Regions from separate parts of the Pseudarthrobacter sp. Y6 genome, predicted to be linked through region 3. Evidence: predicted binding sites of a transcription regulator. Region 3 holds the regulator's gene; each other region holds the start of a gene.
The links. Region 3 encodes LexA, which represses DNA repair genes until DNA is damaged. Its sites were predicted from a motif close to TCGAACANNTGTTCGA; they were not measured.

Region 1: the regulator LexA is predicted to act here: its motif matches at 1,590-1,605, upstream of ACQCSW_RS00630 (shikimate dehydrogenase).
Region 2: the regulator LexA is predicted to act here: its motif matches at 1,564-1,579, upstream of ACQCSW_RS10180 (DUF6504 family protein).

The regions. Positions count from the first base shown of each region.
Region 1 covers NZ_CP189574.1:126,225-129,494, reverse strand. Annotated here, with positions in the region: gene ACQCSW_RS00640 (MFS transporter) at 1-520, opposite strand, end outside; gene ACQCSW_RS00635 (IclR family transcriptional regulator) at 752-1,567, shown strand; gene ACQCSW_RS00630 (shikimate dehydrogenase) at 1,706-2,587, shown strand; gene ACQCSW_RS00625 (bifunctional sugar phosphate isomerase/epimerase/4-hydroxyphenylpyruvate dioxygenase family protein) at 2,587-3,270, shown strand, end outside.
Region 2 covers NZ_CP189574.1:2,109,374-2,112,643, forward strand. Annotated here, with positions in the region: gene ACQCSW_RS10160 (SOS response-associated peptidase) at 1-252, shown strand, start outside; gene ACQCSW_RS10165 (VOC family protein) at 277-699, opposite strand; gene ACQCSW_RS10170 (chorismate mutase) at 719-1,039, shown strand; gene ACQCSW_RS10175 (hypothetical protein) at 1,094-1,483, opposite strand; gene ACQCSW_RS10180 (DUF6504 family protein) at 1,638-1,973, shown strand; gene ACQCSW_RS10185 (DNA polymerase III subunit alpha) at 1,970-3,270, shown strand, end outside.
Region 3 covers NZ_CP189574.1:2,929,651-2,932,920, reverse strand. Annotated here, with positions in the region: gene ACQCSW_RS14085 (ATP-dependent DNA helicase) at 1-1,489, shown strand, start outside; gene lexA (transcriptional repressor LexA) at 1,581-2,327, opposite strand; gene ACQCSW_RS14075 (LysM peptidoglycan-binding domain-containing protein) at 2,761-3,117, shown strand; gene ACQCSW_RS14070 (histidinol-phosphate transaminase) at 3,195-3,270, shown strand, end outside.

The DNA of each region.
Region 1 (3,270 bases), 1.4 Mb from region 3:
GGATCTGGCCGCCCTGTGTGCCGGTGAGGGTCCAGGAGGTGAAGAAGGAGCGGCGGTTGTCCGGCGCGTGTTCCAGCGTCATGGAGGATGCGCCGGCCTGCTCGCCGGCGGCGGAGAGGCCCTGGCAAAGCCGCGCTAGCACCAGCAGGGCCGGAGCCCACCAGCCCACGGTGTTGAAGTCGGGCAGGCAGCCAATGATGAACGTTGAGGCACCCATCAGCAGCAGCGTGAACATCAGGACCTTCCGCCGGCCCACCCGGTCACCGAAGTGGCCCAGGATGACGGCGCCCACCGGCCGTGCCACATACGCGAAGCCGAAGGTGGCGAAGGACATGACGGCCGCGTTGGCCCCGGCGTCCGGGAAGAACACCGTGGGGAAGATCAGTGCGGCGGCGGACCCGAAGATGAAGAAGTCGTAGTATTCGACGGCGCTACCCAGGAAGCTGGCGAGGGCTGCCTTCTTTGGCGTCCCGGCCGGGGCAACGGTGCCCTGCCCGGCGGACGGAAGTGTCTGGCTCATGGAGTTCCTTATGTGTGACGACGTTGTCGCGGATGGATCTGGAGGGTCGCAGCCGCAGCGGCCTGAGTGGAGCTGGTGCGGTGCGGCTGGAGTCCGTTGAAAGACCCAGGCCAGTAGCCACATGGTGAGAGCTACTTGTGCGATACAGCAATGATGGCTGTGAGCGCAGTCACTTGTCAAGAAAATAATCACCATCTAGAAATAGTTCCCACGATGTGGCAACATCGTCGTATGAGTGTGAATCAAACCACAGCGCCCACTGACGCCGGCGCTGAGCCAAAGACGCCCAAGGGTGACCGTACGGACATGGTGGGCAAGGCTCTGGGGCTGCTTGTCCTCCTGGGTGACGAACCGCGTGGCGCCAGCGCTGCGGAGATCTCGCGCCGCGCCGATCTCCCCTTCAGCACCACCTACCGCCTCCTGGGATCCCTGACGCGGGACGGATTTGTGGACTATGAGCCGGACGGCCGCCGCTACCATCTGGGCCTGCGCATCTTCCAGCTCGGCCAGCGGGTCTCCAACCATCACGGATTTGCGGGCACGGCACTGCCAGTCCTTCGCCGCGTGACCGAGCAGACGGGGGAGGCCACCATCCTCAGTGTCCGCGACGGCCACCACCACCTCACGGTCAACAAGGTGGACGGCCCGCAGACATTCCGGGTCACCAGCGACCCCGGGCATCTGGGCGCGTTGCACGCGACAGCCGTCGGCAAGGCGCTGGTGGCTTTTACCGATGACACTGAACGTGAAGCCTTGCTTGAGGAGCTCGAACTGGAACCCCTCACCGAACACACCATCACGGACCGTGCCGCCTTCCGTGCGGAGATCGAGAAGGTCCGCCGGCAGGGATATGCCGTGATGGACGAGGAGAACGAGAACGGCATGCGCGCGGTGGCGGTACCGCTGTTCAATTCGCAGGGCCACGCCTTCGCCTCACTGGCCACCGCCGTTCCCGTGTTCCGCCTCAGCGTGGAAGCGCTTCTGGCCCACGTGCCCCTGCTGCAGGACGCCGCGGCCGAGCTGGCCGCGCGCTTGCCGCAACGGTAAATAGCCTCCAAATGTTCGTATGTAGAACAAGCGTGCGAGAAGTGAACAAGTGTTGTACTGTAATCCCTATCACCCGACCCGCCGCGGACGCTTCGAGCGCCGCCGCCCGCCGGGTGCCGTATCAAAGGAGCTGCCCGGATGAGCAATCGAACTGAGTCCTACCTCGTGGGACTGGTCGGCGACGGCGTGATGCCGTCACTTACTCCCCCCATGCACGAACGCGAAGGCGATGTGCAGGGCCTGCGCTACCTCTACCGCCCCATTGACCTGTTGGAGCTCGGACTTTCCGGCGACGCCGTGGGGGATCTGCTCAAGAGTGCCCGCAGCCTGGGCTTCAACGGCCTGAACATCACCCATCCGTGCAAGCAGCTCGTCCTGGCGCACCTGGACGAGGTCTCGCCGGATGCCCTCAGGCTCGGCGCCGTCAACACGGTCGTCATCGAGGACGGCCGTTTCATCGGCCACAACACCGACTACTCCGGGTTCGCCGCCGCGCTTGGCTCAGGCCTTCCGGGTGCGCGGCTGGACCGCGTTGTCCAGCTTGGCGCGGGAGGCGCCGGTTCCGCCGTTGCCTACGCCCTGCTGACCGCCGGCGTGAAGGCGCTGGACCTGGTGGACGTGGACCCCGCCCGGTGCGCGGCACGCGCCGCAGAGCTGGCGGGCTTGTTCCCGGGCAGCACCGTCACAGCGCGTACGACGGCGGAGCTGCCGCAGCTTATGCTGCTGGCCGACGGTCTGGTGCACTGCACGCCGGTAGGCATGGCCGCCCACCCGGGTGTCCCGCTGGACCTGGACCTGCTGGAAACCCGGCACTGGGTGGCGGACATCGTCTACCGCCCGATCGATACCGAACTGGTCCGCGGCGCCCGCGCCAAAGGCTGCGAGGTCCTGGACGGTGGCCGCATGGCCGTGGGGCAGGCCGCGGATTCCTTCCGGATTTTCACCGGGCTGGACGCCGACGCGGAACGCATGCGCAGCCATTTCCTGGAGCTCGTGGCCAAGGAAGAGGTGGCTGCCTGATGCGCACCGGAATCGCCACGGTCTGCCTCTCCGGCACCCTGAAGGAAAAGATGCAGGCCTGCGCCATCGCCGGCTTTGACGGGATCGAAATCTTCGAACAGGACCTGGTTACGTCGCCGCTCACGCCCGAGGACGTCCGCAAGATGGCGGCCGACCTTGGCCTCACGCTGGATCTTTACCAGCCGTTCCGCGACTTCGACAGCGTGTCCGAAGACCTCCTGGCCGCCAACCTCCGGCGCGCCGAAGCCAAATTCAAGCTCATGGCGCGGCTGGGCATGGACACCATCCTGGTCTGCTCCAACGTGGCCACGGCCAGCATCGACAGCGACGACCTCAGGGTTGATCAGCTCGGCAAACTGGCTGCACTGGCAGGGGACCATGGCGTCAAAGTGGCCTACGAGGCCTTGGCCTGGGGCAAATACGTCAACGACTACGAGCATGCCCACAAGCTGGTGGAAGCCGTGGACCACCCCAACCTGGGCACGTGCCTGGATTCCTTCCACATCCTGTCCCGCAACTGGGACACCACCCCCATCGAGGCCTTCAACCCGGAAAAGATCTTCTTCGTCCAGGTGGCAGACGCCCCCAAGCTCTCCATGGATGTCCTCTCCTGGAGCCGGCACTACCGGGTGTTCCCGGGCGAGGGACAGTTCGAGCTCGCCAAGTTCATGGGCCACGTGGTC
Region 2 (3,270 bases), 820 kb from region 3:
CCTGGTGCTGAGTCCACAATTTTCGGCAAGCTCACTGCCCTGCACGACCGCGTGCCACTGCCCATGGACCGGACCACGATGGCAGCGTGGCTTGACCCCCACGCCGTTGACGCCGCGGGACTGGTGGACCTCGTCCGGTCAGGCGTGAAGGACGCCGCTTCCGGGTGGCACGTGGATTCCGTCGGCACCGAGGTGGGCAACGTACGCAACAACTCCCCGGAACTCATCTGGCCGGTGGAGGCGCTGTTCTAAGCCGACACTCCGGGCGACATGCCCCTAGACGGTGACGTTGCCGTCGTCGTCCACTGTCCAAGTGGGGTTATAGGCAATCTCCCAGCGGAAGCCGTCCGGATCGGCGAAATAGCCGCTATACCCGCCCCAGGGCTGTGTGACGGGCACGGCGATGATGGTGGCACCGGCCGATGCCGCCTCCGCCATGACCCGGTCCACCGCTTCGGTGCTGGGCAGGTTGTGGCTGAGCGTGATGCAGGGGACCTGGCCGGGAGCGCCTACCCCCGCCTCGGCGTGCATCTGCGCGGCATCCCACAGGGAAAGGATGAGGCCGTGGTTGACCTGGATGAACACCACATCTCCGGGAAACTCCCGGTGGACAGGCCAGCCGAGGCCTTCCACATAGAACCGGCGGGAGGCGTCAACACTGCGAACGCCTAGTGAGATGAAGTCGACTCGGGGCTGCATGCTTCGATACTGTCAGAAGATGGCAACAATTCAAGGAAACGACAGGGACGCTTTGGCCGACAAGGAACAGCTCGCTGCCGTTCGGATTGCGGTCGACGAAGTTGACGAGCAGATTGTCACCCTCATTGCGCGGCGTGAACGCTTGATCCGGATCGCCGGAACCCTGAAGGGGGACGACGCTGAAGTCCGCGCCCCCGGCCGGGTGGAACGGGTGATTGAGCATGTCCGGTCCGCCGCGGAAAAGAAGGACATTGATCCGGACATCGTGGAATCAACCTACCGGGCCATGATCTCGGGGTTCATCGAACTCGAAATGAAGGTCCACAAAGAAAGCAGCTGACGCCGCCCCGGGTGCTGCCGGACATGGTTCCGGCAGCAGCTGCCTCGGTGTTTCCTAGAGCGCTTCGTCGACGGCGACGCCCGACTGGAACTCCCGGCCGTCAGCCTCGCTGAAGGCCGACATAATGTGGCCCTTGCCCAGGCCATGGACGGCCGCGACGGGGAAGTTGCCGGTGATGGTGCTGCCCGAGTGCGTCACGCCGCCAAGATCATAGTTTTCCTCGGCGCTCTGGTCATGGCTGAACGAGTAGAAGGCAATGGCCTCCCCGTTCATGAACTCAATGCCCAAGCGTCTTTGCGATGAGTAATCAGGGCTCGCCGCCACCAGTCCCACTACGTACGCACCTGCCCCCGGTATGTTGCCGTCGATATCAAAGGTTGCCACGAGCTTTTCGTCCTGGGCCTTGATGCTTACGTGCTTGAGGAGTGCGTCATTGGTGCTCATGCCACAATCCTGCCTCCCTGCTGCCCGTCCGTCCACCCCTGTCTAGGTTTTGTCGGGGCTCCGTCGTAGACTGAATTTATTCGAACATGTATTCGAATACCTTGCTTTTGCATCAGCATTTTGCATCAGCTCCGTTCAGTTCCGGGAGGCGCCCATGGGTATGTTCAGCGAGTCCGTGGACGTCGTCTGCACCGCTACCGGCCAGCCGCTGAAACTCCAGTGGGCCGGGCGGCACTACACGGTGTGCGCCGAGCCTGTCCGGTGGTACGAACGCCGGCAGTGGTGGGCCGAGGAACGCCGTGCACCCCTCGGCAGCGGGCCGGGGCTCGTGGACCACGAAATCTGGCGCATCCAGGTCCGGGCGGACCCGCGGAGTGCCGGCCCTCGGGATGCAGGAGAGCCGCTCACCCTGGACCTGAGCAGGCATATCGGCAGCGGCCGCTGGAGGCTCCTGCGGATCCACGACGCACTCCGGCCCCAAACAGCATGAGCTTCTCCCACCTTCACGTTTCCACGGCCTTCAGCGCACACTATGGAGTTGCCTGGCCCGATGAACTGGCCCAGGTTGCCGCCGCGGACGGCGCAACAGCGCTCGCCTGCACGGACCGGGACGGCCTCTACGGCACCATCAAACACCTCAAAGCCTGCATGGAAGCCGGCATCGACCCCGTCGTGGGTGTGGACCTTGCGGTTTTCGACGACGACGGCGACCACCGCACCCAGCTCGCCGGCAGGGTGGTGGTGCTCGCCCGTGGCCACAACAACGGGGCAGGCTACCGCGCCCTGTGCCGGCTGGTGTCCGATGCCCATGCCCGCACCTCCGGCAAAGCCGGGGGAGCGGTGCCGGTGGCGGTCACCCGCGCCGAACTCGCCTCCCGCACGCTTGACCCAAAAACCCTGAAACCGGTCCTGACGGTCCTGATCGGCCCGGATTCCGACGTCGGACGGGCCATGGGCGGCCGGCGCTACCTCCGTCCGCGCACCCTTTTCAAACGCTGGCTGGACGCCATGCCCCCAGGGACCTTGGTGGCGGAAGTCGTTTCCCAGCTCACTGCCCCCGGAGCGCCCGTGAGCACCGCCCATGCAGTACGTATGCTCAAACTCGCGGAAGAACACCACGTGCCGGCCGTGCTCACCAACGCGGTCCGCTACTGCGCAGAGGACGGTGCCGCCACGGCGGACGTACTCGACTCCGCCCGGACGCTGAAGTCCCTCCCCGAACTCGCGGCCGAACCTCTGCTCCAGCCCAACGGGCAAGCCTGGCTCAAATCATCAGCGCAGATGCTTCAGTTGGGCAAGGAAATCATCCGCGCCGCAGGGTATGGCACAGCGGACCTCAAACAGCTGATGGCACAGACCGAGGCGCTCGCCGACTTCTGCCGGATTGACCCGGTGACTGACATGGGATGGAAGCAGCCTGTAGTCCCCGAGGCATCGGTCATTGGCATCAGCCAAGACCCGCATCTGGAACTGGTGCAACGGTGTGAGGCCGGGATCAGCAGGCGGTTCCCCGGAATATCAGGCTCAGCCCGCAAGGACATGCGCTCGCGGCTGGAGCACGAGCTGGGGATCATCAGGAACCTCGGGTTTTCCTCCTACTTCCTCACTGTCGCGGAGGTCTCCAGGATGATCATGGACATGGGGGTCAGGGCAGCCGCCCGCGGTTCCGGGGCTTCCAGCCTGGTCAACTACCTGATTGATGTCAGCCAGGTGGACCCCCTGCAACACGACCTGATCTTCGAGCGCTTTCTGTCCCGGGACCGGGCCACGTTGCCGGACATCGACAT
Region 3 (3,270 bases):
TGAACTGCTTCCCGGTGTTACCGACCGGGCGTGGCGGCAAGTTTCTGTTACGTCCATGGAATGCCTGGGGGCCCAAAAATGCCCGATGGCAGCCGAATGTTTCAGTGAACTGGCGCGCCACGACGCCGCCGAGGCTGACGTTGTGGTCACCAACCATGCCATGCTCGCCGTCAGCGCGTTTGAAGGCCTCGCAGTGCTTCCCGAATACGACGTTGTGGTGGTGGATGAGGCCCACGAACTGCAGGACCGGGTCACCGGTGCGGTGTCGGGGCAACTCTCCGTGGCAATGGTCCACGCTGCGGCGTCGGGCGCGCGGAAACACACGGCCATCACGGTAGATGCCCTCAACGCAGCTGCCGCCAACCTGGAACTCGCCTTGGCCGGGGTGCCCAACGGGCTGCTCCCCAACGGCCTCAACGACGAACAGCTGGACTGCGTGGACCAGTTGCGTGAGGCCTGCCGGGCTGCCCTGTCCGATTCCAAGGGCGACGGCAGCCAAACGGCCGACGGCGGGCGGCAGCTCGCCCGGTCACGCCTGATGCTGATCCTCGAACTGTGTGAACGGCTCATCGGGGCCCGTGAAAACCGTGAAGTGGTGTGGTTTTCCCGCGCAAGTTCCTTCGATCCGCAACAGGGCTATGCGCAGCCCGACGAGTCAGCTCCGGCCCTGGTCAACATCGCGCCGCTCAGCGTTGCCGGCAAGCTCCGCGAAGGGCTTTTCGCCGGCCACACCGTGGTGCTGACCTCGGCAACGCTTGCCATCGGCTCAGCCTTTGAACCGGCCGCCGGAGGCTTGGGGCTGGTGGGGGAGGGTGCGCCGAGCTGGACCGGGATCGACGTCGGATCGCCCTTTGATTATCCCAAACAGGGGATCCTTTACGTCGCAGGGCACCTCCCCAAGCCAGGCCGCGGGGCGTCGCCGGAGGCACTCGATGAACTTGAGGCGCTGATCCGGGCGTCCGGCGGCGGCGCCCTGTGTCTCTTTTCATCGCGCCGTGCCGCTGAGGAGGCCGCGGAGGCGATGCGTCCCCGGCTCGGCCTCAGCATTCTCTGCCAGGGCGACTCCACCATGACGGCACTCGTGAAGCAGTTCGCGGACGAGCCCGATACCTGCCTCTTCGGAACCATGTCCCTGTGGCAGGGTGTTGATGTTCCGGGTGGATCATGCCGGCTCGTGGTGATCGACCGCATTCCGTTCCCGCGGCCGGATGATCCGCTGATGACCGCGCGGTCCCGCGCCGTTGCGCAGGCCGGCGGAAACGGCTTTATGGCGGTATCGGCGACCCACGCGGCCATCCGCCTGGCCCAGGGCGCGGGCAGGCTGATCCGTTCAACCGGAGACAAAGGCGTGGTGGCCGTGCTTGATTCCCGGCTTGCCACCGAGCGCTACGCCGGATTCCTCCGCGCCGCACTGCCGCCGTTCTGGCCCACCACGGACCGCAGGACAGCGTTCGCAGCCCTGGAGAGGCTGGCCGGGAAGGGCGCCTGACTGAACGCGGACCCGGTATGGCCTTGCAAGCCGGGCCCCGTCCCGCAGCGCACCCTCGTCCTGGCCGGGGCGTGCAGGGCCCGATTGCGTCCTAGAGTGACCGCAGGACCGAGACGACCTTGCCCATGATCGTGGCGTGATCGCCCAGGATGGGCTCATACTGGGTGTTCTGCGGCAACAGCCACGTGTGGCCATCGCGCTGGCGGAACGTCTTCACGGTGGCTTCATCGTCCAGCAGGGCCGCGACAATATCGCCGTTTGCGGCGTCGGCCTGCCGGCGGACCACTACCCAGTCGCCGTCGCAGATGGCGGCGTCCACCATGGAGTCGCCGGCCACGCGCAGCATAAACAGCTCACCTTGGCCCACGAGCTGCCGCGGCAGGGGCATCACGTCTTCCACCACCTGATCAGCAAGGATGGGCCCGCCGGCCGCGATCCGGCCCACCAACGGCACCATGGCGGTGTCCATGGCAGTGGGAAGTTCGGTGACCGTTCCGCCGATGCCGTGCAGGACTGAGGGCTTGGTTGCCCCGCTGGTTTTGGCCGACCCGCCGTCCAGCGTCAACGGCATCAGGACTTCCATGGCGCGCGGACGCTTGGGGTCCCGGCGCAGGTATCCCAGCTTCTCCAGCTGCGACAGCTGGTGGGTCACGCTGGACAAACTCGCCAGGCCCACGATGTCGCCGATTTCACGCATCGACGGCGGATAGCCGTTGTCATTCACCGAGCGCTGGATGGTTTCAAGGATCTTCTTTTGGCGGGCGGTGAGCCCCTTGGGGGTCCGTTGGGGCTGGCGGCGCTGCGGTGTCGCCTTGCCCTCGGCGGCTGGTGCTGCCATGTTCGCCAATGCCTTTCGGTTGCCCGGATCCGCTCCGGCCGCTGGTGCCTGGAACGCCCCGGGGCTGTTTGTCGGAGTTGATTGTCAGACCCTGCTGATCAACTACAGAGGTGGTTGTTCTTTGATCCAAACGTAGGCCAGCCACAGGGCTTTTTCAAACATTTGTTCTAGCGAGTCTCGACAATATTCGTTGATAAGTGCTAAAAATGAAGAAGCAAAGTTCGAATATGTGTTCTACTCGTTGCTTGCGGATTCGAATATTCGAATTATGGACGGCCCAGGCCGGCACCGGCAAGTGGACGCGGAGGGCGCGCCGGGCAGCACAGTATGGTCCAGGAGGGCTCATTTCATGTCAGCTATATCTGCTTCGCAGGACTCGCGTCCGCAACTCATTTCCGTGCAGGACCTCACTTCGCGGCCGTGGTCCGCACCCATGTCGGCCTCGGTTTCGGCGCCCAGGCAGCGCAGGGAATCCTTGCCCCCGCTGCGCCTGACCGGCAGGGGCCGGATTGTCCTCATTGGCATCCCGCTGGTGATCCTCGCCGCAATCCTGCTTTCGCTGGCCGGTTTCCTCAACGCCCCGGCGAAGGCCGCCGATTCCGCCGCCGACCTGTCGTTGACGCCAACAGTCTCGGTCACAGTGCAGCCCGGACAGTCGCTCTGGGCCATTGCCGGTACCGTGGCGCCCGAGCGTGATCCCCGTGATGTCATCGCGGATATCGCTCAGTTGAACAACCTTTCCGCCGGGGGTGTTGTCCCCGGGCAGCAGCTCTTCGTCCCCACCAAGTAGGTGCCTTCGGGCTCGGGGGCGTGCCGCAGCAACCCGTCACATTTTCAGGCCGTCTGCTTCGGACCTAAACTGTTCAGGTGAATGACCAGCTAGAGCGTCTGAACAGACTTCCCCTCCGGACCAACCTCCGCGGACTGACCCCGTATGGTGCCC